Regions from separate parts of the Paenibacillus sp. FSL R7-0216 genome, predicted to be linked through region 2. Evidence: riboswitches for the same ligand, from Rfam matches in the RefSeq annotation. Region 2 holds a riboswitch; each other region holds the start of a gene.
What was found. Region 2 has a riboswitch for cobalamin ahead of MKZ15_RS06525 (ABC transporter substrate-binding protein). Riboswitches for the same ligand answer to the same signal wherever they lie in the genome.
Positions count from the first base shown of each region.

Region 1: it holds a riboswitch for cobalamin, as region 2 does, so the genes downstream of both, metE (5-methyltetrahydropteroyltriglutamate--homocysteine S-methyltransferase) here and MKZ15_RS06525 (ABC transporter substrate-binding protein) in region 2, are expected to answer to the same signal.
Region 3: it holds a riboswitch for cobalamin, as region 2 does, so the genes downstream of both, MKZ15_RS03120 (anaerobic ribonucleoside triphosphate reductase) here and MKZ15_RS06525 (ABC transporter substrate-binding protein) in region 2, are expected to answer to the same signal.

Region 1 is NZ_CP150222.1:2,375,387-2,385,359, reverse strand. Features, by position in the region: gene MKZ15_RS10700 (ABC transporter ATP-binding protein) at 1-1,371, opposite strand, end outside; gene MKZ15_RS10695 (MgtC/SapB family protein) at 1,485-2,198, opposite strand; gene MKZ15_RS10690 (FMN-dependent NADH-azoreductase) at 2,358-2,984, opposite strand; gene metE (5-methyltetrahydropteroyltriglutamate--homocysteine S-methyltransferase) at 3,109-5,394, opposite strand; cobalamin riboswitch at 5,551-5,749, opposite strand; gene MKZ15_RS10680 (multicopper oxidase domain-containing protein) at 5,952-6,950, shown strand; gene MKZ15_RS10675 (DUF2249 domain-containing protein) at 6,995-7,528, shown strand; gene MKZ15_RS10670 (hypothetical protein) at 7,542-8,783, shown strand; gene MKZ15_RS10665 (iron-sulfur cluster assembly protein) at 8,810-9,109, shown strand; gene MKZ15_RS10660 (cupredoxin domain-containing protein) at 9,187-9,570, opposite strand; gene MKZ15_RS10655 (response regulator transcription factor) at 9,681-9,973, opposite strand, start outside.
Region 2 is NZ_CP150222.1:1,505,723-1,515,695, forward strand. Features, by position in the region: gene MKZ15_RS06500 (putative DNA modification/repair radical SAM protein) at 1-827, shown strand, start outside; gene MKZ15_RS06505 (TIGR03915 family putative DNA repair protein) at 812-1,582, shown strand; gene MKZ15_RS06510 (methyltransferase domain-containing protein) at 1,718-2,599, shown strand; gene MKZ15_RS06515 (nucleotidyltransferase domain-containing protein) at 2,694-3,482, opposite strand; gene MKZ15_RS06520 (methyl-accepting chemotaxis protein) at 3,741-5,318, shown strand; cobalamin riboswitch at 5,433-5,616, shown strand; gene MKZ15_RS06525 (ABC transporter substrate-binding protein) at 5,858-6,865, shown strand; gene MKZ15_RS06530 (iron ABC transporter permease) at 6,862-7,911, shown strand; gene MKZ15_RS06535 (ABC transporter ATP-binding protein) at 7,908-8,696, shown strand; gene cobT (nicotinate-nucleotide--dimethylbenzimidazole phosphoribosyltransferase) at 8,775-9,863, shown strand; gene cobU (bifunctional adenosylcobinamide kinase/adenosylcobinamide-phosphate guanylyltransferase) at 9,860-9,973, shown strand, end outside.
Region 3 is NZ_CP150222.1:739,221-749,193, forward strand. Features, by position in the region: gene MKZ15_RS03100 (Na+/H+ antiporter) at 1-995, opposite strand, end outside; gene MKZ15_RS03105 (ribonucleotide-diphosphate reductase subunit beta) at 1,168-2,199, opposite strand; gene MKZ15_RS03110 (ribonucleoside-diphosphate reductase subunit alpha) at 2,954-5,287, opposite strand; gene nrdG (anaerobic ribonucleoside-triphosphate reductase activating protein) at 5,516-6,034, opposite strand; gene MKZ15_RS03120 (anaerobic ribonucleoside triphosphate reductase) at 6,031-8,007, opposite strand; cobalamin riboswitch at 8,185-8,436, opposite strand; gene MKZ15_RS03125 (MTH1187 family thiamine-binding protein) at 8,930-9,229, shown strand; tRNA gene MKZ15_RS03130 (tRNA-Thr) at 9,301-9,373, shown strand; gene MKZ15_RS03135 (DUF5131 family protein) at 9,597-9,917, shown strand.

The DNA.
Region 1 (9,973 bases), 870 kb from region 2:
TTCCGCTTCGCTAATTTCACGCTCGATGCCGTAGCAAAGATTCTCACGGATCGTTCCGGCGATAATCGGGCTTTCTTGTGAGACGTACCCGATCATGCCGCGCCAGGAGCGAAGTGTAAATGAATCGATCGATTCTTCTCCCAGTCGGATGGTGCCCTGCTGCGGCACATAAAACCGCTCCAGCAGGGAGAATAACGTCGTTTTCCCGCCGCCGCTGGGGCCGACCACCGCCGTTACCGTCCCCGGCTCCATCGTAAAAGAAACCTCCTGGAGCACCGGCTCGTCCGGCTTATACCCGAAGGTGATCCCGTCCACGATCAATGGCCGGTCAGCCTTCGTGATCTCTTGTCCTTCACCGAAAGGCTCCTCCTCCGCATCCAGCGTATGAAGAATCCGCTCGGTCGCCCCTTTCGCTTTCTGCAGTTGGGTGAAGAATGTCGTGAGCTGCGTCATCGGCATGACGATCTGCACAAGATACAAAATAAATGCTACCAATTCCCCGGCTGACAACCCGCCGCTTGCGACCTGCATCCCGCCATAGCCGATCACCACGACAAGCAGCATCATCATAACGAAGGCCATGAACGGGCTAATCCAAGCCATGACTTTGCCTTCGCGCACCCCAAAGGAGAGCAGCTTTCCGATCGCCTGGCTACCGTTTTCGTACTCCTTCCGCTCCGCGTTAGAAGACTTAACCAACCGAATTTCCGATAGGACTTGACTCAAAACCGCCGTAAAAGAGGCCGTCTCGTCTTGCATGGCGAGCGAAATTTTATACATCGTTCGGCCTAACGGCACGAGGATCAAAGCGGCCAAAGGAATCACCGCAAACATGATTAGAGTCATTTTCCAGTTCAAATAGAACAGGACGGCCACCGCGCCGAGGATGGAGATGATTCCGCTGAAAAAGCCGGCAACCTGCTCGGAGATCAACGCTTTGATGATCCCGGTGTCGTTGGTCATCCGGCTGACCGACTCCCCGGTCCGGTTATTGTCGAAGTAGGATACTGGCAAGCGAAGCATTTTATTCCATAAGCGATCCCGGAGACCGGCGACCATTCGCTGTCCCGTATAATTCAACAGAAAGATCGATAAGCCTGAAGCGACGGACATCCCGATGAAAGCGACGCCGATCCAGACGATCTGCAAACCGCTGATCGAAGACAGCGAAAAGCCGTCGACGAGATTCTTCGTGAACATCGGGATCACGAGGCTGACCAGCGTCGACAGCAAGCTGAGCACGATCGCCACGGCAAACAGACGCAGAGGGGGCTTCGTTTCCCGAAGAAGACGAAAAAAAGCTTTGGAGCCTACCCCTCCGTTGTTCACCGTACGATCCGTATCCATCGATTTAGCGTTATTCCTTGGCATGAGATTCTCTTCCCTTCTATCTCTATCTGAAGCAAGATGAGCCGAAAGCGCTGGCCCTAGGAAAAGACTACATTGGGAATGTAAACTGAAGTTAAACCAAACGTGCAAAGAGACTATAGATTTTCCACTTCAACGCTGATGACATGCTCGATCGTACGCAGAAAATGATAAAGCTCCGTCGTATACTCCTTCTCCGATGCGGTAATCACCATATCCACCCGTTGACGTCCTTCCTCCAGATCCTTGATTTTCAGACGTCGGATCCGGTGTTGGTTCGCTTTGGCCTTCCGCCCCTTGTTGTCCTTACGCTCGATAATGCGGATCAACTCCGTCACGTTTCCGTGATCCTCCATGACAATTTTGATGGATACGTCGCGTTGGTTCAGTTTATAGGGTCCAATCCATTTAATAACGTAGGGGACGAAATTCACCGAGAGGATCAGCAAAATGACCGTTAGCCCGGCTTCCAGATAAAATCCGGTCCCGATAGCGATCCCGATTCCCGATGCAGCCCAAATCATCGCCGCAGAGGTGAGGCCGGAAATCCCCTCATTGCTCCGGCGTAGAATCGCTCCAGCCCCCAGGAAACCAATCCCGCTGACGATTTGCGCGGCCAGCCGCATGGGGTCCATGTTCGGATGATCCGGGCCGGCGAATTTGGCGAAGGCTTCAATCGATACGATCGTCACCAGGCAACTGGCGATACAGATGACCATACTCGTTTTGATCCCCAGCGGTTTCTGTTTCAATTGCCGGTCGATTCCGATAAACAAACCAAACAATAGGGCCAAACATAACTTTAAAACCATTTCCAATTCGTTGTACATGATGCGTCGCAACTCCTTCAATTATATAAGGTGAGTATAATTGTATTCGGTAAGCCGGCGCAAATGGATTAATTCCGCCTCGGCGGACAATGAAAGGCAAAAAGAAGTCTGAACCGTCAATGAAACGGCTCAGACTTCTTTTTAGGCAAGATCGTGGAATTAGAACTTCGCTGCCAGCTCGGCTGCGCGTTTTACACCGTCCTGGATGATTTCCTCGGCACGGTCCGGGAATTGGTTGTGTCCCTCAACAACTACGGCTTCCGGATCGTTAATCCCCCAGAAGGCCAGCGTGTTCTTCACATAGTTCAGGGACATTTCCAGCGCGGTCATTGGACCTTCGGAATAAACGCCGCCGCGTGCTTGCAGCAAAGCGACCTTCTTATCGCCAACCAGGCCAACCGGACCTTGTTCGGTGTATTTGAACGTTTTGCCGGCTTGGTTCAGGTAGAACAGGTACGTCAATAGCTGCGCCGGAATGGTGAAGTTCCACAGCGGGAACGCAAACACGACTTTATCGGCTTGCAAGAACTGCTCCAAGTAAGCATTGGCCACTTCGGCGGCTTGTTGCTCCTCTGGCGTAGTTGGCATTCCTTTGCCGACTTTGAACAGCCCGTTCAACATATCCAGGTCATAATACGGCAGGTTAACCTCGAACAGGTTTAACTCAGTAACGACATCCGAGGGATGCGTTTCTTTGTAGGTTTGCAGGAAGCTTTCGTACAGCTTCACAGTGGCGGATTGATCCGCCGGGCGATTATTGGCTTTCACGAATAAAACTTTAGACATATCTAGTTTCCCTCCATTATTCATGTTCTCTATTGTTATCTTCTTTCTTTTTCATAGTTACTTTAAAATAAACTGTAACTAATCGAACAATAGTTATGATAATGGGTAACTAATCATTTGTCAATTACAGTTGCTTGTATTTTTTGCGAACCTGTTCAGCAGCCGCTGTCATTTGCCGCAGGGAGGCGACGGTCTCCTCTTGCCCTCTGGTTTTTAAGCCGCAATCTGGGTTGATCCAAAACAATCCCGGGTCCAGCACTTGAAGCGCGCGCTCGATCAAAGAGACCATCTCGGCTTCGGTTGGTACACGCGGGCTATGGATGTCGTAAACGCCAAGGCCAATCCCGAGCGGGTACGTCTGCTTCTCAAAGCTGTGAATCAACTCGCCATGGCTGCGTGAGGTTTCGATCGAAATGACATCGGCGTCCAACGCTCGGATCTCCTCCAGGATATCTTCAAATTCGCAGTAGCACATATGCGTATGAATTTGCGTTGTATCCAAGACCGAGGAGGTAGTCACCCGGAACGCTTCTACCGCCCAGTCCAGATAGTTCGACCAATCCTTCCTCTTGAGGGGGAGACCTTCGCGCAAGGCGGGCTCGTCCACCTGGATCATCCCGATACCGGCCTGCTCTAACGCTTCGACCTCCTTACGTAAGGCTAAGGCAATTTGATAGGCGACCTGCTCCCGGGATAGATCGCTTCGAACAAATGACCAGTTCAAGATCGTGATCGGTCCCGTTAGCATCCCTTTAACCGGCTTAGCCGTCAGGCTTTGGGCATAGGCGGTTTCCTTGACGGTCATCGGCTCGGCGAACTCGACATCCCCGTAGATCACAGGCGGCTTGACGCAACGCGTACCGTAAGACTGAACCCAGCCCCCCTGCGTAAATGCAAAGCCCGGCAGCTTCTCACCGAAAAATTCCACCATATCGGTGCGTTCAAACTCGCCGTGGACCAACACATCAAGCCCAAGTTCCTCCTGGATCTCGACCCATTTGCGAATCTCCTCCCGGATAAATCCCTCATATTTCTCCCGGCTACACTCGCCTTTACGCCATTTCTGCCGCGCTGCCCGAACCTCGGCGGTCTGCGGGAAACTGCCAATCGTCGTTGTGGGCAGGAACGGAAGCCGCCATGTCGCCTGCTGTAAGAGCCGCCGCTGTGCAAACTCGCTAGTTCGCTCCGCCGGGGCTACAGCAGCCTGCACCGCCGCCGCCCGCACCGCAACACGGCTCCGGGCCGGATCTGCGGCGAGTGCGGCCAGCGCACGGCGGTTCTCCGCGAACTGCACCGGTTCGGGTCCCTCACTGCTTGCCGCCTTGCACAAGCTCGTTAGCTCCTCCAGTTTCTGCTCGGCAAACGCCAGCGCCTCGCGTAACACCGGGGATAAGCGCTCTTCGCCCGCCACGGATACCGGGACGTGCTGCAAGCTGCAGGAAGGCTGCACGATCAACCCCGGTTCTCCGGCTAACATAGAAATCTCTTTCAACAGGCTTAGCGTTTCGTCTAAATCTGTACGCCAAATATTCCGTCCATCGATAAGCCCTGCACCAAGTGTCTTGCCTGCAGGAAATCCGTAGCGACGCAGTGCCTCCAGGTTCCCGTCCCGGCCGTGCACGAAATCCAGTCCCAAGCCATGCACCGGCAGATCTGCAAGCGAAACGTACCTTTCGACGGCATCGAAATACGTTTGCAGCATGATCCGCAGATCAGGGACTTCCCGGGCGATCGTCCGATAAATCAAGTCAAGCCGGCGAACGTCCTCTTCGGTTAGAGAGACGGCCAAAGCCGGTTCGTCCATTTGCACCCATGTGGCGCCAGCCGCTTCCAACTCTCGTAATACCTGTACGTATAAAGGCAATAATTTCTCGATCCAGTCATCGACTTGGTCCGCCGTCTCTCCTTTAGACAATTTCAACAAGGTGAACAACCCAAGCACCACGGGTCTACCTTCTATGCCCAGCTCCTGTTTGGCTTCCAAATAAGCCATAAGCGGGCGGTTGACGATTACCCTCGGATCCCGACGCCCCAGCTCAGGCACGATATAATGGTAGTTGGTATTAAACCACTTCGTCATCTCGCTAGCCGCCGCCTGGTCATTCCCCCGGGCAATGGCGAAATACAGATCCAGCGGCAATTTGTCGCTGTTCCAATCAAACCGCTCCGGTATCAGTCCGAACATCGTCGCAGTGTCTAATACGTGGTCGTAATAGGTAAAATCACCGACCGGGATCACGTCAATCCCCCGATCCCGCTGTAAACGAAGATGACCCAGCCGGATTTCCATCAAGCGATCATGCAGCTCTAACTCTGCAATTTTCCCTGCCCAATAGGCTTCAATTTGCTTCTTCCATTCCCGTTGTCCGCCGATTCTGGGATATCCCAGATTTCCGCTAACTATGTTCATGTTCCCCATGTTGACTTCCTCCTCATCGTTTGGCTTGATGACACCCATAGTTTGCAACACAAAAAAGGTCCCCGATAGCAACATAGGCTAAAGAGGACCTTCGATCATTTGTTCGATGGCTTGCATCTTTAACACCTCCCTATCTCCCGTAGGTACAGCAGTGCCGTTGAAATAGGCAGGTCTCCTGACTTCGGCATCATCGCCGGAAGCGGCCTTCCCGGTGACTTGATCACCAGTGGCATTCGATGCATCCGACTCCTCCGTTACAGTGGCGGGACCGCGCCGGCATTGCACCGGACTTCCCTTTTAAGCTCCGGCCAAGCAAGGCCGGAACACCTATTTCCGCGATATTCGGTTGGAATATACCTCCCATCTTACTTGATGTCCCAGGCGAATACAATACCAAACACATCGGAATTTAAATATTTATGACAACATTTTCGACAACTTTCAAGTGATTAATATCACAATTCGACTCCCAAACCCATCGTACGATGAAACTAATCAAACAAGAATGCCATGGGCTTACACATAAACGACAGAAAGAGGAATGACTCATGAAATCTCGGAACATTCTGAAGTGGTCCTTACTAGGTTTGTCCGGTCTGGTCATGATCGCAGCCGCCTGGTTTGCGTTCCCTTCAGAGGAGCCTCCAGTCCGTGAAGCCGCTCCTCATGAGGAAGCGCAGCATATCAATCATCCGCCAGTCGAGCCGGTCGTCCATCGCGAGAGAAATACCGTACACATCGAGATGACCGCTCAACGAACCGACATTGAGATCTCGGAAGGCGTCATCTATAATGCCTGGACGTTTAACGGAACGGCACCTGGCCCGGTATTGCGCGTAAAGCAAGGCGATCAACTGGAATTTACGCTCAACAATTTAGACCCTGAAATGCCGCATTCGATGGATTTTCACGCCGTCCATGCCGCTCCCAGCCAGAAGTTCGTCGAGGTGATGCCTGACGAGCAAGGAACGTTTACCTATCCTGCAGATACACCCGGCGTGTTCATGTACCATTGCGGAGTAAGTCCAGTACTGCTTCACGTAGCCAACGGAATGTATGGGATGATCATCGTCGAACCGAAGGACGGTTACCCTACGGATGCGGATATCGATCAGGAATATACGATCGTCCAAAGCGAATGGTACGCGGAGAACGATATGGATGCTTTCCAACAAGGCGATCCGGAATATGTCGTATTTAACGGCGATGACCACACGCTAAAAGAACATCCCTTCCTCGCCAAGGTTGGCGATAAGGTTCGGCTTTACGTTGTGAATGTGGGCCCCAACCATGTATCTTCCTTCCATGTGGTCGGCACCACCTTTGATCACGTCTATCTGGATGGTAACCCAAAGAATGAGCTGTACGGCATGCAAACCGTGCTGCTTCCGGCGGGTGGAGGTGCAGTTGTCGAGTTTACCGTCACAGAAGAAGGCGATTATCCGATTTTAACCCATCAACTGAACGACGCTTATTTGGGGGCTACCGCCATCCTGCGGGTGACTCGGGATGGCAAGGATAATGGAGCACCGGCGATGAGCCATTAAGAAACGATAACCCGATTGCAATCTCATGAAAGAGGTGAAGCTCAATGGAACGACAAGAGGCCAAAATCGTTGAATTGGACGTCCGGGAGCAGCTCAAGAGTAAAATGGAGCCGTTCCAGCTGATCATGGACACCGTAAAAACGCTGGGGAAAGACGATATCTTCGTATTGCACGCCACCTTCAAACCCACGCCATTGCTTGGTTTTCTGAAGATGAAGGGGCTCGTCGGCCAATCGGTCATGCACGACAAGGAACATTGGATAACAACGTTTGTCCATAAGAAAAATAAATCCTGGTTGGAGACCGTCGATGAGGCTAAGGTTGCCCCAAAGGCGCAGAACGCTTCGGTCGAACGCTCCTCCAACCTCATTGAACTCGACAACCGCGGACTCGAACCTCCGCAGCCAATGGTGCGAACGCTGGCCGCCTTGGATCGCTGCAAATCTGGCGACGAGGTGCACATTCATAATGACCGGGTACCGGTTTTTTTAATCGAAGAATTAAACAGCTTGGGCTGTACCTACACGGTAGAAGAACAACCGGACGGAACCGCTAAAGTCCAAATCCGCAAACCTTAAGGAGGTGAACCTGATGCCGGCCATGTCCCGCTTGCCCTTTCTATTTATCGTTACGGGGATCTTCGGATTCGTCCTGTTTCACGCCACTTCTTTCATGTCTCTCACGGGCTGGCTCGGTGATGACATTCGAGGCCCGGCCGGCTGGTTCCAGGTCCATCTGTTCGTACTGGGATGGGCGACCATGCTGGCCATGGGGGCTGTCTATCAATTGATTAATGTGATCCTGCAGTCCAACTTATACAGCGAGCGTCTTGGGTATATTCATTACGCGCTGTTTTCCGTAGGGCTGTTCGGACTGCTGTTTGGCTTCATTCAAGGCGATACGTATTGGATCGGCGGTTTTGCGACCGTAGCGTTCTCGGGCATCGTCCTGTTCGTCTGGAACATGGCCGCTACGCTGCGACGAGCCGGAACGTGGAACGCGATCACGATCAGTACGGCTTGCGCGGTCCTGTATCTGCTGCTCACGGGTTTATCCGGTATGGCGATGGGGATTAACTTCGCTACCGGTCTTTATAACAACTTGCACGAAAATCTGTTTGGCACTCACATCTGGCTGGGCACTTTGGGCTGGTTCGGGCTTTTGATTACCGGATTCAGCTATAAGTTATTACCGATGTTTTATTTGTCCCATGATTATCCAACCCGCCTAGAGTACGTCGTCCTAGGTTTCTGGAACGCGGGCGTCTTGCTGGGAGCGACCTCTTTCCTGTTCGGATTGCCGACAGGCTACAAAGTCGCTGCGCTGTTGTTAATCGTCTTGGCCGTACTAAGCTTTAACGTCCATCTGCTGCAAATTCGCAGCAAACGGCATAAGCGCAGCCCCGGCGCAGGCATTGAGTGGACGGTAACGGGGAGCCAAATCTTTGCGATTTTTGCTGTAGTGTTTGCAATACGGGCGCTCGTATCCCCCGATCACTTGCTGGACAGCCGTACCGTGCTTACGGTCGGTTGGGTTTATCTCGGTTGCTGGGTTTCGTTCACCGTACTTGGATACATGTCCAAGATCGTGCCGTTCCTGTGGTGGACCCACAAATACGGTAAACAAGCCGGCCGCCCGGGAACGCCGCTGTTGGCCGATCTGCTTGATGAGCGGAAAGCGAATCTGGGCTTGACCTTGATCCTATGCGCCAATTTAACGGTTCTCGTCGGCCTGGTCCTCGGGTCGCAGGTTGTCATCGCCGCCGGTGGTGCCGTGCTGTCGATGGTTTCGGTGGCGTACATCGCATTGATTGCGCTAGTTTTTGCTCATTAATGACAATATAAACGGAGGTACTATCCATGAGTAGAATTGATCAAATCCGCGAAAGTCTACGTGAAGTTTATGATCCCGAGTTGGGAGTCAATATCGTTGATCTTGGGCTGGTTTACGATATTCGGGAAGAAGAAGACCAGGTATACATCCAAATGACCTTAACAACGCCAGGTTGCCCGATGCATGATACGATCGTCGGTGGCGTTCGCTGGGTGCTCAGCGATCAGCTCGGAATCCAGAATCCGGAGGTCGATATCGTGTGGGAACCGCGCTGGTCACCGGAACACATGTCGGAGGCGGCGAAGGAGCAGTTGGGGTATTTTTGAGGACGGACTAAGCTCATGACCTTATCCTCTAATCAAAAAAAGCTGGCGGCCTCATCTTGTGATGAGCCGTCAGCTTATTATTTTACGATCAAGGTACCTTTCATTTCCTTATGATTCTTACCGCAGGAGATGTTGCAGGAATACTCGAAGGTCCCAGCTTGATCCGCCGTGAAGGTCATCGTCTTGCCACCCCGAACTTCCTTATTGTATCCTTTGATTTTTAGCGAATGCATCCCCTGTGTATTTTCCAGCGTAATCCGCACGGTATCGCCCTGCTTGACCTTGATTTCGGTTGTGTCGTATCCCGATGGGCTGGCATGGACGGTAAACGACTTCACCGGTCCTTTCGCTTCCGTCGCCGGCTCCGAACCGCCGATGTAGCGCCCCGGGGCGTCGGTGCACGCCGATAGCAGAAGCATTCCGCCTAGCAAGCAAACCGCAGCCTTCAGACGATGGTTCATCCGCTTCTCCCCCTTCTTTAACTAGGAACTAATCCTAGTTTAGAACGGATAGCAATCACGACTTGTGATTTCCATCACAACAACATCGCCTGGCATATCCGTACGGAATATCAGCTTCGACGATCGATCCATCCCTGCTCCAGAGCATATCGCGTCAATTGAACCCGATTCTCCAAATGCAGCTTCTGCAGAATGTTTTTCAGATGGTTTTTGACGGTCTGGTCCGAAATGTGCAGGACCCCAGCGATCTCCCGATTGGTCATGCCTTGGGCTACCCAACCAAGGATTTCCCGTTCGCGGGATGTTAACGGAGGTTGTTCGCCGCTTTCCTTCTTGGTCACCGGAAACTCCTGCAAAATACGCAAGGCCAGCTCACTGGACAAAGGCGCTTCATCGCTGGCTA
Region 2 (9,973 bases):
GCGTAAACATCGAGCTGCCGTCGCAGCACAGCTTGCTTCAGCTTGCGCCGGATAAGAGCAAGGAGGCGATCCTGAAGCCGATGCGCGCCATCCGTCAGGGCATCCGCGAGAACGGTACCGATCTCGTGAAATACCGTCACGCCCCCCGGTTTGTGCCCGGCGGGCAAAGTACGCAGCTTATCATCGGGGCTACGCCGGACAGCGATCTCAGCATCCTCAACCTGACGGAGGCGCTGTATCGCAAATATGAGCTGAAGCGGGTGTATTATTCCGCCTACACACCGGTGGCGGAGCATACACTGCTGCCGTCGCTGGATACCAAGCCGCCTCTGCTGCGGGAACACCGCTTGTACCAGGCGGACTGGCTGCTGCGGTTCTACGGCTTTGAAGCCAAGGAGCTGCTCGAGGAACGCACGCCAAATTTTAATTTATTCATGGATCCGAAATGCCATTGGGCAGTCCAGCATATCGATCGTTTTCCGGTGGAAGTCAATACGGCTCCTTATGAAACGCTGCTGCGCGTCCCGGGGATCGGAATACGAAGCGCTAAACGGATCGTGGCTGCGCGGCGAACAGGGCGGCTTGATTTTCATGGCTTGAAGAAGCTAGGGGTCGTGTTGAAGCGGGCGCAATACTTCCTCACATGTTCTGGACGTCGGCTGGAAGGACTGAAGGTGAACGAAAGCACGATTCTAAGATCCTTGTTGTCTCGCAAGGAAATCGACATGTTCCTGCCGCAGCCGAAGGTGGAGCAGCTGTCGCTGTTCTCCGACGAGGAGTTGGCGGGGACGGCAGGAAGGGAGCTCGGAGCATGGCTGCTTGGATAAAGGAAGCGGCTTACGCTTATGATGGGAGCTTCGACGGTCTGCTAACCTGTGTGTTCGAAAGCTATGAACGCAAGGAAGAACTGGTTGATCTCCGCGCTGACGACGACCCGCAGGTGACGTTATTTGAGTCGAGGTGGGTGGAGACCTCACCTGAGAAAGCGTCCCGGGTCTACAGCGCCATCGGGCGGAGCATCTCGCCGGAGGCTCAGGAGCTCGTCCGCCGCGGGTTCTTGACTTGCGAGCCGCAGAAGGATTTGTTAATCTATCGCTTCCTGCGGCTCGGATTCTGGCATGGGCGTGCAGCTATGGATATGCTGACCGAGACTACGGTGCATCGGCTTCGCAAAGCGGTAAGACATTTGAATACGGAAAGTCACGCTTTGATGGGGTTTGTCCGCTTCTCGGTATACGGCGATGTGCTCGTTTCGGTGATTGAACCCAAGAACCGCGTGTTGCCGATCTTAGCCCCGCACTTTAGCAACCGTTATCGGCATGAGGCGTTTCTGATCTACGATCAAACTCATCGCCAGGCGCTGATCCATCGCCCGAAGGAGGCGACTCCGGAGCGGACGGAGATCGTGGATCTCGATGAGCTCGTCTTGCCGGAGGTGGGGGAGCAGGAACGGGTATACCGCCGGTTGTGGAAGCAATTTTACGACACCGTGGCGATCCGGGAACGGCTGAATCCTCGGGCACAAATGTCGCATATGCCCAAGCGATACTGGGCGCAGTTGACCGAAATGCGGGATGATTGAACATTCTGGTACAATGGGGAGATAAGGACAAGAGAGGATGTCGCTAGATTGAATCCAAGCTACAATTTGAAATCATCCCCCATCACATATATTTATCCTTTTGCCAGCCATGAGAGCGAGCGGGAGCTCTGTCTGATGGAGCAGCGCGCCCTGTTCGGGCAGGCTTCAGAGGGAGACGCTTATTTGGAAAGCCCGCTCCGGCTGCCGCCCAATCGCAGCCCGTTCGTGCAGCTGCGGTTAGATGTTTTGTTTGCTGCGCCTACACTGGATGAGCTTGGCGAGCTGGCATCGTTGCTGGATTTGGAGGGATGCACCTTCAAGGTCCGATATCTCAAAAACGGACGGCGGCAAACGTATGAAGGGGAGCGCGAGGCGGAGCGCCGGATCGGTGCCCAAGTTCGCGGCATCGCGGAGATGCGTGATCCAGAGGTAACCTTGGGTGTGCTGGCGCGGCAGGACGACTGGGTGCTGGGGATATGCCGAATCTCGGACCCGGTCTGGCTTGCGCACAAGGAGAAGCCGCATAACTACTCCACCGGGTTAACGACGGTGGTGGCTCGGGCGCTGGTCAATATCGCCGTGCCCAACCCGGAAGGTAAGCGAGCCATCGACCCGTGCTGCGGGATGGGCAATGTGCTGATCGAAGCGATGTCGATGGGGATTGACATCGTTGGCAGGGACATCAATCCTGTGGCGATTCGCGGAGCAAGAAGCAATCTACGTCACTTTGGCTATGACGATACAGGAATCGTGGAGATCGGAGATTTAAATGAGCTGGACGGGGCGTACGATGCCGCGATCGTCGACCTTCCTTACAATTTGTGTTCGGTACTAACCGCCACGGAGCGACGGCGGATGCTGGAAAGCGTAAAGCGAATCTCGACAAGAGCGGTGATCGTCTCCACCGAGCCGCTGGAGCAAGATATTGCTGAAGCGAGATTGATTGTTACGGACCACTGCGCCGTTAGCAAAGGCCATTTCGTTCGGCAGGTTTGGGGGGTTACAAGAGAAAAGTAACGTAATGCGTTATATTTTTTAGATTCCGTTTGATAGTATTGTTGCCTCCGATTTGCACTGTAAAGCCCCCCACTACCCATAGTGGGGGGCTCTATCATTGGGATCGTTCTGAATATATTCCTTCAAGAAACTCAATTGTGATGCGTTCCGCTTCGCTCCTCGGTGAAATTTCCGAAACTTGACGTAGCCGTTGATACATTTTGATTGTATTTTTTAGAGCGAGGTAGCAACTCTCAAAGCTGTGGATGGGAATGGTTCCTTTTAATTCTTCTACTTCCTCGAGCGCGTGTTTTTCTAGCTTTCGAACTCCTCTCGGGAGATGGCCGTTGTTAATGAGTACCAGCGGCCCCAACACTGCATTCCGCATAAATGTTATAGTATCGATTAATTCGAACAATTCGCCTCTTCCTAATTTTGTAGCGCAGTAATGCACCCATACCCAGAAACGGTCTTCAATCCATTGAGGATGAGGGATTGGGAAAGACGGACTTGTTTTACTAATGATAGATGTTATAGCAGCACCTCTCTCCCAAAGAATCAAAGGATTCTCAATTCGGGATCCGAGCTCATCCAGTTGGACAAATTTCAGGTCCACATGAAGAGGAGGTGGGCCATATAAACATATAAGCAATCTAGGTTCTCCGACGTGTTCGCCTGTAAATGCTGAAAGTAAGTTACCCAGTCTTTCGGCAATTGAGTGGCGTTGTTCCATGATCTCGCTTCGAAAAGCAGAATTGTACACAATGATTAAGTCCAGATCACTATACTCATCCATTTCCCCGTACATCATGGATCCACCTGCGAGAAGACCTATTATTCGTTGATCTTGACTCACATACTCAATGGCTTCCTGTATGAATTGATTGTGTAAAGGTAACTTCATGATAAGCACTCCTTAGATTGTGACCCATCAAAAGGGTATTATTATAAAATATCATATATATTGAGTATGCCGCAAATCATTGATCAATTTACCAGAAATAAATCGGGTACGCCAGACACAACGTTCTTAAAATGAACGTTCTCTTTATAGAAATCCGTCGATTATTTGCACCCTGTCTCGAAACTCCTAACTTTTTCCTTTTTATGACTCCAGTCCTATTTTATAATGTTAGCAAAGTTTACACATAGGGGTGGGGACATGAATCAACTTCGTTGGTTAGGAAGAAACGCCGTTTGGCTTGGCGTGGGATTGGCAGTTCTTCTCGCAGTTTGTGCGGTAGTAGCGAAGACGCCATGGTATATCACGGCTCTTGCGCTATTGACGCTCCTCTGCTTGGGTTATTCCCTGCTGCCGTCGGGAACCGGCCGGGGGACTGCGCCGTGGTGGGGACTGCTGGGAGGCAAGTCCGTTGCGGCGAGTGCGGATGAACCCGTGCGGAAGGAGAACGATTGGACAACGGTCTTCAATGAGTCGCTGGTGGCGGCGGATCGGTTGCAGGCGGCGGTCGGCGAAGTAGGCGGGAGCCTTGAGCAACTGCACAGGTTGGCCGACACGGCGGCGGCGGAGGATTTGAAGCTAAAGCACAGCAGCGAGCGCTCACTGGAACAGGTGCAGGAGAGCCTCGCTGCGATGGAGGAGGTTGCCGCATCGGCTTCCCAAATCCATGACGCCGCAGAGCATCTCCTAAGCCGCAGCGAGCACACCCGGGCCGAAGCGGTGCGCATGGCTGGGGCGCTTGAAGCGGCGGATGGCACGATCCGTTCGTTGGCCGATTCCCAGGAATCGATTGCCGGGCCGATGGAGGAATTGGAGGGGAATACGCGGAAGTTGGGCGCGCTGTACCGGAGTTTGGAAGAGATCGCCGGGGAGGTGGCTTTGCTGGCGCTGAACGCATCCATTGAAGCGGCCCGTTTGGGGGCTCAAGGCAAAGGTTTCGACGTGGTAGCCGTACGTATGCGTCAGCTGGCGGACCAAAGCACCGAAGCGATCAGCCGCTCTGCTCCGTTGTTCCGGCAGATTGCCGCGGATGTGGACCGCGTGAAGTCCACGCTGAAAGGCGGCCGGGACTCGGCGCTGGAGGGCATTTCCCTGATGAAGCGAATGGGTGAGGATATTCGTTTCATCGCGGAGGAAGTGGCCGGAGTGAATGGACTGGTTGCCGAGACAGGGCAGCGAAGCCGGGAGCAAGCCGAGCTGACGCGTAACATGGAAGCCATGCTGGGTGAGGTGCATGAAGCACTGAATCGAAGCATCATCCATGTGGAGGGGGCGCTGTCTCGAATGGAGTCTGAACGGGAGCATATTTCCAAGCTGCAGACCGTAGTCGTGGGGCTCGACCGGGCGCAAGGCGAACTGATGGTTTCGCTTAACTCCGTGCATTCGGGGACGGATTTGGCCGCCGGAGGTGAGGAAGCGGTGGCGTTGGGACAGGCCTATGCCCGGAAGCTGCTTAAGGCAGCCGATCAGCCGCGGTTCCTGGCGATGGAACCGGCTGGACACCGAGCCGCTCTGGAGGAGCTATTGGCCGCGGAACCGGGACTTGAAGCAGCTTGGTCAAACCGTGAGGACGGATCCTTTGTCGTGTCCATCCCGGAGGCTGGTTTGCTGAACGCCAAAGGTCGGGAATGGTTCCGCCGTGCTTTTGCCGGGGAAACGGTCGTCTCCGAGGCGTATATCTCAGCGATTACGAAACGGCGGTGCATGACGCTTGCCGTGCCCATCCGTCGGGACGGCGAAGCGATTGGCGTCCTGGGAGCGGATTTGTCTCTGGAGTGAAGTCGAAGACATGACGAAGCGGATTAGATATTGTCAGTTTCCCGCTTTTCCCCTATAATCCAATAGAGAAGAAAGCCTTAAGACAAGCGTACAAATTGTGCCCGTAGGTCCTGAAGCAGCGGTGAAGAACGCCGTGCCGCTTCGGGTTAAAAGGGAAGCCGGTGCAAATCCGGCACGGTCCCGCCACTGTAAACAGGGACGAGCTCACGATGCCACTGTCGCCCGCTAGGGAGATGGGAAGGCGAGCTTTCGTCGATACCTGGAAGTCAGGAGACCTGCCACGGGAAATCAAGACGGTCCTTCGAGGAAAGGATAACGTTCTGCCAAGAGTATCATGGCTTGGCGCCAGACTGTGGAGCTCTCCACTTCGTCGGCGCGCGGCATGACTTTGTAGACGTAACCCCATCCGCTAGGATAGGGGTTTTTCTTTGTTGCCGGGATGGTGTTCGGCTGGACTTGAAATCCGGCTGCACAACGTACCGCTGAAGCACGAGGCGATTCTTTACCAACTGGAATGAACAAAAAGGGGAGATTTGGAGATGAAGAACTGGAAACGAATCGCAAGCTTGGGCTTGTTGGCCTTGCTGCTGGTGCTGGCTGCCTGCGGTAACAACGCAGTGAATCAAGGAACGGGGAACGTTGCGGAGGCGACGCAGCAGACGCAAAACGCGGGAACAAATGCTGAAGCGAATCAACCAGCCGCACAGGAGACGACTTATCCCTATACCGTAACGGATTCCACCGGCAAGGAGTTCACGTTTGACGCAGCGCCGGAACGAATCGTTTCGCTGGCGCCGTCAGAGACGGAAGTGCTGTTTGCTCTTGGGCTTAATGAACAAGTCGCCGGCGTATCCGATTTGGACGACTATCCGGAAGCGGTGAAGGACAAACCGCGGATGGGCGGATTCCAGGTGAACGTTGAAGCGATCGTGGCGGCGCAGCCGGATCTCATTTTGGCAGCTAGTCTCATTGATGAGGCGACGGTCAAAAGCCTGACGGATATGGGACTTCAAGTGTTCCAATCCAATCCGAAAACGATCGATGCGGTTATGGAGCATATCCAAACGATTGGCAAAATCACGAATCACCAGGCCGAAGCGGACGAAGTGGTCGGGAAGATGAAGCAGGAGGTCCAAACCGTTACTGATGCGGTGGGTTCGCTGAGCGAGGATCAGAAGAAAAAGGTGTACATCGAGTTTTCCCCAGGCTGGACAGTCGGTAAAGGTGAATTTATGGATGAAATGATCACGTTATCGGGCGGCATCAACGTTGCTTCCGAGGTTGAGGGATGGTCCGAGATTAATGAAGAGCAGATTATTCAAGCGAACCCGGATGTCATTTTGTATGCAAAAAGCGTAATTGACGAGAACAACAAGACGTTGGCTGACATCATCAAAGGCCGTTCCGGCTGGGACCAAATATCGGCTGTGAAGGAGAATCGGATCATTGCTATGGACGATAATCTGCTTAGTCGTACAGGTCCTCGCGTGACACAAGGGCTAATCGAAGTCGCCAAAGCGATTCATCCGGATTTGATCCAGCCATGACGCGCGGCAGATTAGCCGGATATGGGGCGGCGGGACTCGTTCTGCTAGCGGTGACGTTGCTGTTCTGCATCGGCATTGGCTCTGTCTATGTTCCGGCAGGGGATATTGCGGCCATCCTGCTGCATCGGCTCCCGGGTCTTGGCCGCTTGATTACGCCGGACTGGGGCGCTGCGGCAGAGCAAATCGTCGTGCAGGTTCGCTTGCCTCGCGTGCTGCTCGGGATGTTGGTTGGCGCTTCGCTCGCCGTGGCGGGCGCAGGCTTTCAAGGCGTGCTGCGCAACCCGCTGGCGGATCCCTTTACGTTAGGGGTATCGTCAGGTTCGGCGATCGGTGCGGCTGTGCTGATTTTTTTCGGATGGCAGTTTTCGTTGCTTGGCATCTTTACGTTGCCTATGATCGCCTTCGTGACCGGGGCGGTTACGTTATGGATCGTGATCTGGCTGGCCCGGGAGAACGGGAAGCTGCCCATCGAAAGCCTGGTCTTGTCCGGCGTCGTGATGCAGTCTTTTCTAGGGGCGGTCGTGTCCTTTTTAACGGCGATGTCGAAAAAAACGATCAATGAGATTTATTATTGGACGATGGGCAGTTTGAGCTTGCGCGGATGGTCGTATACGGCCATCCTTTTGCCGTATTTGCTGGTGGGGGCCCTGTTCCTGTGGAGCCGGGCCAAGCATTTGAACCTGCTGGCTCTTGGTGAACGTCAGGCTTCCCACTCCGGGATGGCTGTGGAACGGACCAAACTGGCCGTGTTGCTCGTCGCCACGCTGATGACGGCAGCTGCGGTGTCGGTGTCCGGGGTGATCGGATTCGTAGGTCTGGTCGTTCCGCATATGATCCGACTGATCACCGGACCGAATTACCGCCTAATCATCCCGCTGTCCGCGCTAGGTGGGGGGATATTCATGATGTGGAGCGACCTGGCCGCCCGCTCTCTGCTGGCCCCTACAGAAATTCCGCTGGGCATCGTCACCGCGTTTGTGGGAGCGCCTTTCTTTGGGTATCTGCTGTACCGGAAGAAAAAGCAGAGAGAGGAGGAGCTGCGTTGATCGAGGTGCGGGGAGTTGCGAAGGCGTTTGGTCGCCTCGAAGTGCTGAACGAAGTGGATTGGCGGGTCGGCCGCGGCGAGTTTTGGGGATTGATCGGTCCAAACGGCAGCGGCAAAACGACCCTCCTGAACCTAATCTCAGGTGTGGAACAACCGGATTCCGGCGCGATTGCGCTGGAGGGGCGTCCGTTGACGGCCTACTCCCGCAAGGAACTGTCGCGTAAAGTCGCCGTTCTCCAACAGGACGGGCTTCCGTCCGTCGCGTTCACGGTTCGCGAGGTCGTAGAGATGGGCCGATTCGCCCATCAGGATTGGCGCGGCAGGGAGATAGGTGGGGCGGAGGCCGGCCGCCGCCTCATCGACGGCATTATGGAGCGCCTTGACTTGAAGGAGCTCGAGCATCGTCCGTTGGGCGTGCTGAGCGGGGGGCAGCGGCAGCGGGTAGCGCTCGGGAAAGTGATGGCCCAGCAGCCCGAGCTGGTGCTGCTTGATGAACCAACGACCTATTTGGACTTGCGCTACCAGATGCAGTTTATGGAGATGGTCGCTGATTGGCAGCGAGAAGCGGGGCTAACTGTCGTTTCGGTCATGCATGATCTGAATTTGGCTGCGTTGTTTTGCAGCCATCTTCTTGTCATGAGCGGAGGTCGGATTGTGGATCAGGGGGCGCCGGAGAATATTTTGTCGCCGGAGCTAGTCGCCGGGGTGTTTGGGGTTCAGGCACATCAAGTGCCTCATCCGGATTCAAACGTTCCGCAGCTGCTGCTGCGTCGAGAACGGTCGTGAGTACCGGCTGCTATGGCGGCGTGAGAAGTGCAAGAACGCTGATGCGTAAGATGCGTAATGATGAAAGGGGAATGCATGATGGGATACGATTCAATAGGACAACTGACACAAGCGATAACCCCGCTGGACGAAGTCGCGATGGCGGCGGCCCGCGCCCATGTGGACCGTTTGACGAAACCTCCGGGGAGTCTCGGGAAGCTGGAAGGATTGGCCGTGAAGTTGGCGGGCATTACGGGAGAGGTCCAACCCGCGTTCCGGAAACGTTCAGTGATCGTCATGGCGGCGGATCACGGCGTCTGTGAGGAAGGGGTCAGCGCATTTCCGGTCGAAGTGACTCCGCAGATGGTACACAACTTTTTGGCTGGAGGTGCGGCGGTGAATGTGCTGGCGCGTCAAGCTTCGGCTGACGTCGTTTGCGTGGATATCGGGGTTAATGCAGAGTTGTCGCATCCGTCTCTTGTTCAGCGGAAGCTGCGTTACGGAACCGGGAACATGGCCAATGGACCGGCGATGAGCCGAGAAGAAGCCGAAGCCGCTATCCGAGTGGGGGCTCAAGTCGTCGATGACGCGGTATCCCAAGGCGTTCGACTGTTCGTTACCGGGGAGATGGGCATCGGCAACACCACAGCTAGCGCTGCGATCATGAGCAGTCTGACTGGAGTTGTGCCGCAGCAAAGCGTTGGACGCGGGACCGGAGTCAACGATGAACGGCTGCGGCATAAGATCGCCGTCGTGGAGCGGGCGCTGGAAGCAAATCGCCCCAATGCGGACGATCCGCTGGATGTGCTGGCTAAGGTGGGCGGACTTGAAATCGCGGGATTAACCGGCGTTATCCTGGGGGCCGCCGCCCAGCGCTGCCCGGTTGTGATCGACGGATTTATTTCGACCGTCGCTGCGTTGCTCGCGGTGCGCATGAAGCCGGAGTCAGCCGGGTTTCTGATCGCTTCGCACGTCTCTCACGAGCAGGGACACCGCGCGCTCCTGCAGGAGCTCGGGCTGAACCCGATGCTGGAGTTGGACATGCGGCTGGGTGAAGGCACGGGCGGCGTGCTTGCGCTGCATCTCATCGACGCGGCTTGCCGCATCGTGGCCGAGATGGCGACGTTTGAGAGCGCAGGTGTCGCAGATGGCGGGCATGGCGGGGATAACGGGGAGATCGCACGATGAAGATCCTGGTGACCGGCGGCGCCCGCAGCGGCAAAAGTACGTTCGCCGAACGCTGGGTGATGAAACAGGCAAAATCGGCCGGGTATGTTGCGACGGCGCAAGCGTTTGAC
Region 3 (9,973 bases), 770 kb from region 2:
TGCGACCAGATGAAGCGAATCGCCAAAATCCCGATCCCAACAACAAGCGCGTAACCGACTGCCAGCACATTGTTAATATTCGGGTTGTCGACGGTAGCCTGCATCGATGACGGGATGTTCAACCCAAGCAGCAGGAAGACAATCCCGTTCAGGATGAAGAGCACGGTGGACCAGATATTTTCCGTTAACACCTGTTCCTCCGCCAGCATCGTTTCCGTTCGCTCCCGCAATAGGGAATGCACGATACCGCCCACAACCACAGCAATAACACCGGAAGCGTGCAGGAACTCCTCCGTGACGATAAAGATCAGGAACGGCGTCAGAATTTGCAGCAGGGAATGCAGCGTGGCATCCTTGATCCCTTGTTTGAGCAGGGAGAACCGAATCCAGGTCATGATTAAGCTGAGCACCAGTCCCAGTAAGGCTCCGGTCACGAACATATAGGAGAAATCGAACACGGCTTCCCGCAGCGAAAAATACCCCGTAACAACCGCAGCAACCGCGTAGTTAAAGGCTACCAGGCCCGAGGCGTCGTTGATCAGCGATTCCCCTCGGACGAGATTCAGCACCTTCTCGGGGAGATGAATTCGCTTGGCGATCCCGTTGACGGCCACCGGATCGGTAGGGGACAGAATCGCGGCCAGTGCGAATGCCGCGACCAGTGGAATGTCGGGAATCACCGCATGAATGAGGTAACCGCCACCCAATGTAGTTAATACCACCAAGATAATTGCGTTCCCCAGAATCGCCCCGCGCATATTCCATAGTTGGTCGCGGGGGAAATACCTGCCGTCGTTGTACAACAGGGGTGCAACGAACAGCAGCAAGAACCATTCTGTCTCGAGTTCCAGTGAAAACCCGTTAAAGGCTAGCGCAATCAGAATCCCAAGAGCGATTTGCGTCAACGCGGTAGGGATCAACGGGATATAGTGGCTGATGATGTTGGAGGCTACAAGACAGATCAGAAGCATAATTACGGTAATCAGTAAATCCATAAATGCTAACGTCCTTCCGATGTTCCGGCACTGGGCCGATTTGGTAGTTAATCATAGCATATCCCGTTTTTTTAAACCGAAGTTAAATGGGACAAACTTTTTTTGCGAAAAAATGCTCTTCCGCAGAGCTAATGCAGAAGAGCCGCCATCATTTATTGCGCCGTTCTTGTCCTTACAGGTCGTCGAACCCGTTGTCGTCGCCAACCTTGCCATAATTACGGGATTTGGCCTCGAAAAAGTCCGTTTTCGTCGCGTTCAGCGCCTCGTCGGAGAACGGCTTGATCCACGGCATGCAGTTGATATCGACGCCTTGGTACGCTTTGTCCAGACCCATCAACGTCAGTCGCTTGTTGGCGATATATTTGATGTAATCGGACAATTCGTTCAAGTCGATGCCTTGCACATCTTTTAGCGTATAATGCGCCCAATTCGTTTCCAGCTCGACCGCCCGGTCGATCGTGCGATAGGCGTAGTCGATGTTTTCTTTCGTGTTCAGCTCCGGATAATCGACCAGCAATTGCTTGAACACTTCGGCAAAGAAGTAGCAATGCTGATTCTCGTCCCGCTGGATATACGAAATCATTTGGCTGGTGCCCATCATTTTCTGATCGCGCGCCAGGTTGTAGAAGAAGGCGAATGTACTGTAGAAGAAGATGCCTTCAAGAATAAGGTCAGCAACCAGGGCTTCAAAAAACGTCTGCGGCGTCGCGTTATTACGGAAGTTCTGATAGATGTCGGAGATGAACTTGTTGCGATCCAGCAGCACCGGATCATGCTTCCAGTATTCGAAAATCTCTTTCTGCTCCTGCTCCGATACGATCGAGGACAACACGTAGGAGTAGGATTGGTTGTGTACCACTTCCTGCTGACCGATGATCGCCGAAATCGCCTCCAGCGACGAGTCGGTGAAGTAACGTTTTACGTCGCCAACGAACATCGTTTGCATCGAATCGAGTACCGCCAGCAGCGAGATGTTGATCTTAAAGGTGCGCTGCTCTTCCGAATCGAGCAGGGCAAATTGCTGCGCGTCCTTGGCCATCGGGATCTCATCCGCGATCCAGTGGTTGAGCAGCAGCACTTTGTACAGCTTGTACATATGCGGCATGCGGATGTCATTCCAGTTCAAGATGCCCGAGCTTTCGCCGCCGATGATCCGCGTTGATTTGTTGGGGGCTTCGGTGTTGAATATCGTTTGAAGTTGCATGGGATTTCGCTCCTTAATTTGTAGTGGATCATGCGGGAGGGGGCCGCCGGCTGAAATGTTCTTACGATCGCTGTTGCTCGCGGATTTCTCTGATTGAACTGGATTCAGAAGTTGTAGAAATCCACTCGCAAAGGCGACCTAGCGCATGCTTCCGAAGTAGCTTTCTTTCAGAAAGCTTTTAGCTTCTTCAGAATCATTTCACCTCGGTTCAATGAGCTTAAGATCTGTGTCCTAGCTCATTGAACCCTTTGGCCCATTCCCCGCATGTATTATTACAAAGCCGTGAGCGCATCCCCCGCAGGGGATGGCGCCGCCTAGCACGCAGTGGCATTTCAAACGCCCCTGCCGCTCAATTTCATTAAAAGTAAGTGCATCCCGAAGGGACAACGACTCATTCGCACTCGGTTCTCGCCAAAACGCCCCAAAGTCGCAGTCACCGCCCTGCAGGAGCGCCTGAAGTAGAGCGGGCCCGAAGGGCGAGAAGCGGCTCATCCCGCCAAAGTCCCTCGGGTGCGCCGACAGCAGCAGTTATGAGCAGCACGGTTTACCAGGTCACCCGGGTGCGCCCAAAGTAAGACGTACCCGAAGGGGGAAAAGCGTTCCACGAGCCAACCTAAAGCGTATCCCCGCAGGGGAGAGCGTGCAGGAGCGCCTCAGTCACTCCAACGTTCCTCTCATTGCGGGAGCCCAGAGGGCAGCAGGCCCTCGGGCGCCCTCCCTTACGGTAAGGGAGGGGTGGGGAGGGATGAGTCCCCTATGAGGCACAACTTTCGCACTCCTCAATCGTCAACGCCCGACTGCGCACATAATACGTCGACTTCAGCCCGGCCTTCCAAGCATGCAGGTGCAGCTCCAGGAATTCGGTGGCTTTGATGTCCGGCCGCACGTACAGGTTGAAGCTTTGCCCTTGGTCGACGTGGCGCTGGCGAGCGCCGGCCATGTCGATCGACCAGTGTTGGTCGATCAGGAACGCTGTCTTGTAATACCAGATCGTTTTTTCGGACAGATCCGGTGCCGGGTTAGCGATCTTGTACGTCGTCTTCTCCTCATAGGAGAGCAGCTCATACAACGGATCGATGCTGGCGGTGGAACCGGCGATGATCGAGGTCGAGCCGTTTGGCGCGATGGCGAACATCCAGGCGTTACGGACGCCGTTCAAGCTCACTTCCTTCTGCAGCGCGCGCCACTGTTCGGTCGTTACGTATTTGCCTTCGCGCGTGCCGTCCGTGTAGTTCCGAGCTTCAAAGTAATGCCCCGTTTCCCAGTCGGAACCGGCAAACTTCGGATATTTCCCTTTTTCTATGGCAAGCTCCATGCTGGATTTGACCAGCAGGTAGTTGATTTTCTCATAAAGCGCATCGTTGTACTCCACGGCCTCCTTGGATTCCCAACGGATGCCCTCGAGCGCGAGCAGATGGTGCAAGCCAAACGTGCCAAGGCCAATTGCCCGATATTGGCTGTTCGTGTATTGCGCCTGCAGCACTTCGATATTGTTGATATCGATGACGTTGTCCAGCATCCGCGTCTGGATCGGTACGAGCCGCTCCAGCACGCCAGCCGGCACCGCGCGGGCCAGGTGGATCGAGTTCAGGTTGCAGACGACGAAGTCGCCCGGAATTTTGGACACGACGATCCGGGTTTGCCCGTCCTTCGTTACCAGTTCCTCTTGCTCGACGACCGTCGGCGATTGGTTCTGCATGATTTCCGTACACAGGTTGGAGGAGTAAACCATCCCGTGCGTGCGGTTCGGGTTCGCTCGGTTGACCGTATCGCGATAGAACATGTAAGGCGTACCGGTCTCCAACTGTGATTTCAAAATCCGCTTCATGATATCGATCGCCGGCATCGTGATGCGCGAGAGGGTAGGGTGGGCGACGGCTTCGGCGTATTTTTCGCGGAAGCTGCCCTTTCCGAACTCCTCATCATAGAAGTCCTCCAGACCCAACGGACGTCCGTTCTCATCCTTCCAGCCCATCGTCTTCTTCACTTCATGCGGGCAGAATAGATTCCATTCGCCGCGAGCTTCTACCGCCTCCATGAATAGGTCAGGCAGGCAAACGCCGTGGAAAACGTCATGCGCACGCATCCGCTCGTCCCCGTTGTTCAGCTTCAAGTCGAGGAAGGCGAGAATATCCTTGTGGAAAACGTCCAGATAAACCGCGATCGCGCCTTTTCGCGTTCCGAGTTGGTCGACGCTGACGGCGGTGTTGTTCAACTGGCGGATCCAAGGGATGACGCCGGAGCTGGTATTCTTATGGCCGCGGATATCGGAGCCGCGAGCGCGGACTTTGCCGAGGTAGACGCCGATGCCGCCGCCCATTTTGCTCAGTCGAGCCACGTCGGTGTTGGAGTCGAAGATGCCCTCAAGGGAATCGTCTACGGTATCGATAAAGCAGCTGGAGAGCTGACCGGCGACTTTTTTACCGGCATTGGACATGGTTGGGGTTGCGGCGGTCATATAAATGTTGCTCATCGCCCAATACGCTTCCTTCACCAATTCCAGGCGTTTCTCTTCCGGCTCCTTGTGCATCAGGTACATCGCGATGACCATATAGCGCTCCTGCGGCAGCTCCATCGTCCGTCCGTCGAAATCGGTAGCGAGGTAACGCTCGGTCAGCGTCAGTAGGCCAATGTAGTCGAACAGCAAATCGCAGGAAGGGTCGATCGTGCGGCCCAGCTCTTCAATTTGCTCTTTCGTGTAGCACTCGAGCAGCTCTTCGCGGTAGATGCCCAGCTTGCACAGCTCGGAGATGAGGTGGTGGAACGAGCCGTACGGCTCCTCGGGGTAAGCTTTGTAACGGCGGTTGACCGCTGCTTTTTTATAAAGGGAAGTGAGCAGGGAACGGGCAGCCGCAAATTTCCAATCCGGTTCGTCTTTGCTGACGAGCTCCAGGGCGGACATCGTAAAGGCATTGCTGATCTCTTCGCCGTTCACTTCGTCGCGACGGAGCTTGGCATTCACGCCGCGTAATAGGCGTTCTTTATCGAGGTTATGTAATCCTTGCAAAATACGGTCGGCATAGACGCCAAGGCGCTCGCCGTCAAACGCAAGTTGTCGGTTGTTTGGTTTGGTCACTAGAGTGGGCATGAGAGGAATCCTCGCTTTCGTGAAATAAGTTGGAATGAATGCTGCAGTCCGCCTGTGTTTACCGCAAATCTTGAATTTTCAAATTGCAGATAACGGGTGAAAAAAGGGGGCGCAAGGGTACTCGCGCTCCGTGATGAATGTTGTCAAACTGTGACAAAGGTCACAGGCTTTTAATTATACCAGAAACTTCTATTGTTCGTGATCAAAAAGTCAGCTTTTTAGAGGTACCTAGAAAGAGAACATGGACTCCCATAATACGGGCTTTCCCTGCCGCAGGCTTTGCTGAATATCGACCAGCCGCTGGTTGGAGCTCCCGCGATAGAGGAGGGAAGGGTCGCGAAGCTCTTCTACGAATCTTCCGTCAACCAGCACCTCGCAGCGCCTTAGCAGCTCGTATGCAGGTGAGCCAGAGCGTTCTATGATTTCTTCGTAGGTATAACCGCTGTAAATCCAAATCGACACAGGCCCTGTCTCCGCAACCAGTCGGTCGATAAACCCGCTGACTTCAGCGGCGGAGAAGAAAGGGTCCCCGCCAAGGATCGATAAGCCGCTTAGCAGGGGGTTATTTTTAACGTCATGAATGATTTCGGCTTCGCGTTCCAAAGTAAACGGTTCGCCGTAATCGAAGTTCCAGGTCTTCGGGCTGAAGCAGCCCTTGCAATAATGACGGCAACCGCTGATAAAAATCGCCGCCCTCAAGCCTTCGCCTTCATTAATAGATTCGGGATAGTAGCCGCAAAGATTCATACGTCGTGTTTGACCCGGTCGCGCACTTCCGCTTGTTTGGCTGCATTAAACCGCGTTTGGAAATCGCCGGTCAGGTAGCCCGTCACCCGGCGCAAGCGGCGGATATGCACATCGTTCTCATGGCTGCCGCAGGAAGGGCAGGTTGCCCCGATAATCCCTTCGAAGCCGCAAGCCGAGCACCGGTCGATCGGATGGTTGATGCTGAAATAGCTGACCTGCTGCTGCAGGGCGAATTGCACGATTTTCAGGAACGCTGCCGGGTTGCTGCGGGCATTGCCGTTTAGCTCGATATAAGAGATCGCACCCGCGTTGCAAAGCCCGTGGAACTTGGCTTCCAGTTCGATTTTTCGCGCGGCACTGAGGTTGTAGTAGACCGGGATATGAAATGAATTCGTGTAGTATTCGCGATCCACGACTCCGGGAATCGGGCCGTATACCGCACGGTCCCGTTTAGTGAATTTGCCGGACAGGCCCTCCGCCGGGGTGGCGAACAACGTGATGTTCAGATTATGGATTTCGCTTTGGCGGTCGCAATAGTCGCGCATGTAGGCGATCAGATCATACGCTTTCTGATACACCGCTTCGTCTTCGCCGTGGTGTTTGCCGTACATGGCCTTCATGCATTCGGCCAAGCCGATGAATCCAATGGACAAGCTACCGTGTTTGAGCAGATCGCCAACCGCGTCGTCCGGTGCCAGCGCCTCGCCGCCCTCCCAGACCCCTTCACGCATCATGAAATCCGAAGCCTTCGCCTTCTGAGAGGCTTGGATGTTGAAACGGTGCAGCAGACCCTCCAGCGCGATATCCATATAATGCGTCAGCTCCCGGTAGAAGCCGCGCTCATCGGCCTCCTTGCGATGGCCCAATTCGATCCCGTGCTCCAGGCCTATTTTGACGAGGTTTAGCGTATTAAAGGATAGATTTCCTTTGCCGGACAGATGGTTCCGTCCGAAACGGTCGGCCAGCACCCGGGTGCGGCAGCCCATCGTAGCGAATTCCGTATCCGGATTCGTCGGATCGTAATACATCAGGTTCAGCGGGGCATCCAGGTTGGCGAAATTCGGATACAGCCGTTTGGCTGAGCATTCCGCAGCTTTCAGGAACAGGGAGTAGTTTGGTTCTCCTGGATTTTGATTGATCCCTTGCTTGCATTTGAAAATCTGAATCGGAAAAATCGGCGTCTCCCCGCTGCCTAGCCCACGCATGGTCGCGGTGAGCAGGGAGCTGATTACCAGCTGTCCTTCCGGCGAGGTGCAGGTTCCGTAGTTAATGCTGGTGAACGGGATTTGTCCGCCGGCCCGGCTCGACATGGTGTTTAGGTTATGGACCAGGCTCTCGGCTGCCTGCAGCGTTTCGCTTTCGGTTTCCTTTAACGCATATTTGAAGGCTTTCGGATACCCGTCTCGGAGGTCGCTGCGGCTCATGGCAATGTCGCCCAACTCGGCGCTGGCATCGCCTTCCTCAAAGTAATCCAACCCTTTGCGGAAGTACTTGGCGAATGATTTGGCCACGTACGGGGCGAGATCGAAGTCCAGTTTGTTCGCGGATACGCCGCCGTATTGGGAGTTTTGCTGGGATTGAAAAATGATCGCCACCAGCGCCATCGCCGTCATGATGGAGGATGGCGGGCGTACGCTGCCGTTCCCGGTATTGAAGCCTTCGCGCAGCAGCTTATCGAAAGGGATAAAGATGCAGTTGGTTGTGCCGATGGCGTATTGGTCCAGATCGTGGACGTAGACAATATTGTCCTGGATGGCTTGGACCAAGCGGGCCGGCATCACGAAATGGTTTGCGTACCATTTAGCATACTCGCTTCCGAATTTACTCATCTTGCCGGAGAAGCTCTCCCCGTTCAAATTGGCGTTCTCACGCAGCACCTCGAGATTTCGACTGTGCACGATTTCCTCGCCTAATTGAATGACTTCATCCAGCAAGGTGTCTCGGCCGGTATACGTCTGGTTTAGCAATGCCATAACAAAGTTCTCCTCCCGATAAACTGAGTTTTTACTTCATATAAAAGGGCATGTCCAACCCGACGAGGGTGGACATGCCCGAATGCGCTGCATCATAACGATCACGTTGGGCATAGAAATAGAAGCCCTAAGGTTCAGCGGCAAGCGGACACCATCCCTGTTCCTCGCAGGTTTTCCGTCGGTGTCTTCCAAACGGGCAGGTCTCCTGGCTTTCGGGTCATTGCTGACGCCTTCCCGCAGCCTTAGAATCAAGCCGCAGTGGCATAAAGGTCAGACGAACGGCTGGGCCTTCAAGACGATTCGATGAACGTTTCGTCTCTAGCGCCTAGCTACCGATTACAGTGGCGGGACCGCAGCGGCTTTGCACCGCACTTCCCTTTTAAGGTCCGGAGGCTTGTCCGCCGGATCACCCGTTCACACTATATTTTGTTGCGTTGATCTAAGGATAGCCCAAGATGTTGTGTTTGTAAACCGAATTTTTACCATGTAAATGACCTGAAAACGTCGTGAAAATCTCCAGTCCTTATAACGATGCGGAGAGTGGGGGACGAGGGAGAATTGTGAACATTTATGAATGGGACTGAGGAACTAGGAGGATGGTTGGGGGCGGCAACTGTTTTTCGAACGGTGTTGGCTAACGGACTGAGAAGTCGTTATTTCTGCAATTTCTGACGAATAAGAAATCTAACGGACCCCAAGGCCCTTATTTGGTGCGAAGACGTATAAATGGGGCAGATTCTAGGCAAATAGCGGCTCCAAGGTCCGTTAGAAAGCGAAGTTCGGATTCCCGGGACAAATAAGGTCACTACAGTCCGTTAGAGATCGGTTGATCTTCAAGTGCAAGGATGGGTAGAATGGAGGTAGGTTGAATAACAAGCTCGTGATTGAAAACAAAACCACTACCAGAAAGAAGGGATCGATTATGGCCATCGCTGAAGTAACCGTCATTCCGATCGGAACGGGTAGCACCAGCCTGAGCGCTTATGTCGCTGAGTTGCATCGGGTGCTGGAGAAGCAGACGGGAATTACGTTTACCCTAACCTCAATGAGCACGATTATTGAAGGGCCGTTGGACGACGTGTTCGCCGCCATTCGTGCCATCCATGAAGCGCCGTTCCAGTCGGGTGCCGGCCGCGTGTCGACGTCGATCAAGATCGACGACCGCCGCGACAAAGCCAGCTCCTCGGAGCAGAAGCTGCGCTCCGTTCGCGAGAAATTGTAATTACCAAGCATTGGCGCTTGCATTATTTTGAAAACGAGTTATAATAATTTTTGTTCGCTAAAAACGAACTTGCTGGTGTAGCTCAGCTGGTAGAGCAACGCATTCGTAATGCGTAGGTCGGGGGTTCGAATCCCTTCACCAGCATCCTTAATGCAAGTGGAAACGCGCCCTCCGAGGTCTCGGGGGGCGCGTTTTTTTTGTGCAATAAGGGAATTTCTAACCTTTTACGCTTTAAAGCTTCACCTTATAGAGAACATTGGCATACTTTCCAAATACTCACTAATAGATCAAAGAGGTTACTAGAACTTGCCCCACTGTTGAAATGGACCTCAAATATCTGGCAAGGGGTCACGTTGAAAATCATAAGGTGTTACAAAGAGTTGAACATCTTAGAGAAACACCGGTTAAAATAAAGCTTTTGTCGTGTGAACCACATCTTGGCCCAATTTTGAACTTAGATCTTACGGGTATTTACTGGGTTATTATTGGTGGCGAGTCGGGGCCTAAGGCTCGTCCAATGAAGGAAGAATTGGTATGTGAAATAAAAGATCAATGCCTGGAGCAGAATAACGCCTTCTTTTTTAAACAATGGGGAGGAGTCCAAAAGTTTCGGATTGGAAGGCTACTTGACGGTCAAGCATGGGATGAGTATCCTGATGACACAACTTTGGCGAATAAACAAAATTAAAGCATTTTTTCACCGATTTTATTATGCAGGATCTTTGTTTTGAAAGTGATAATTTT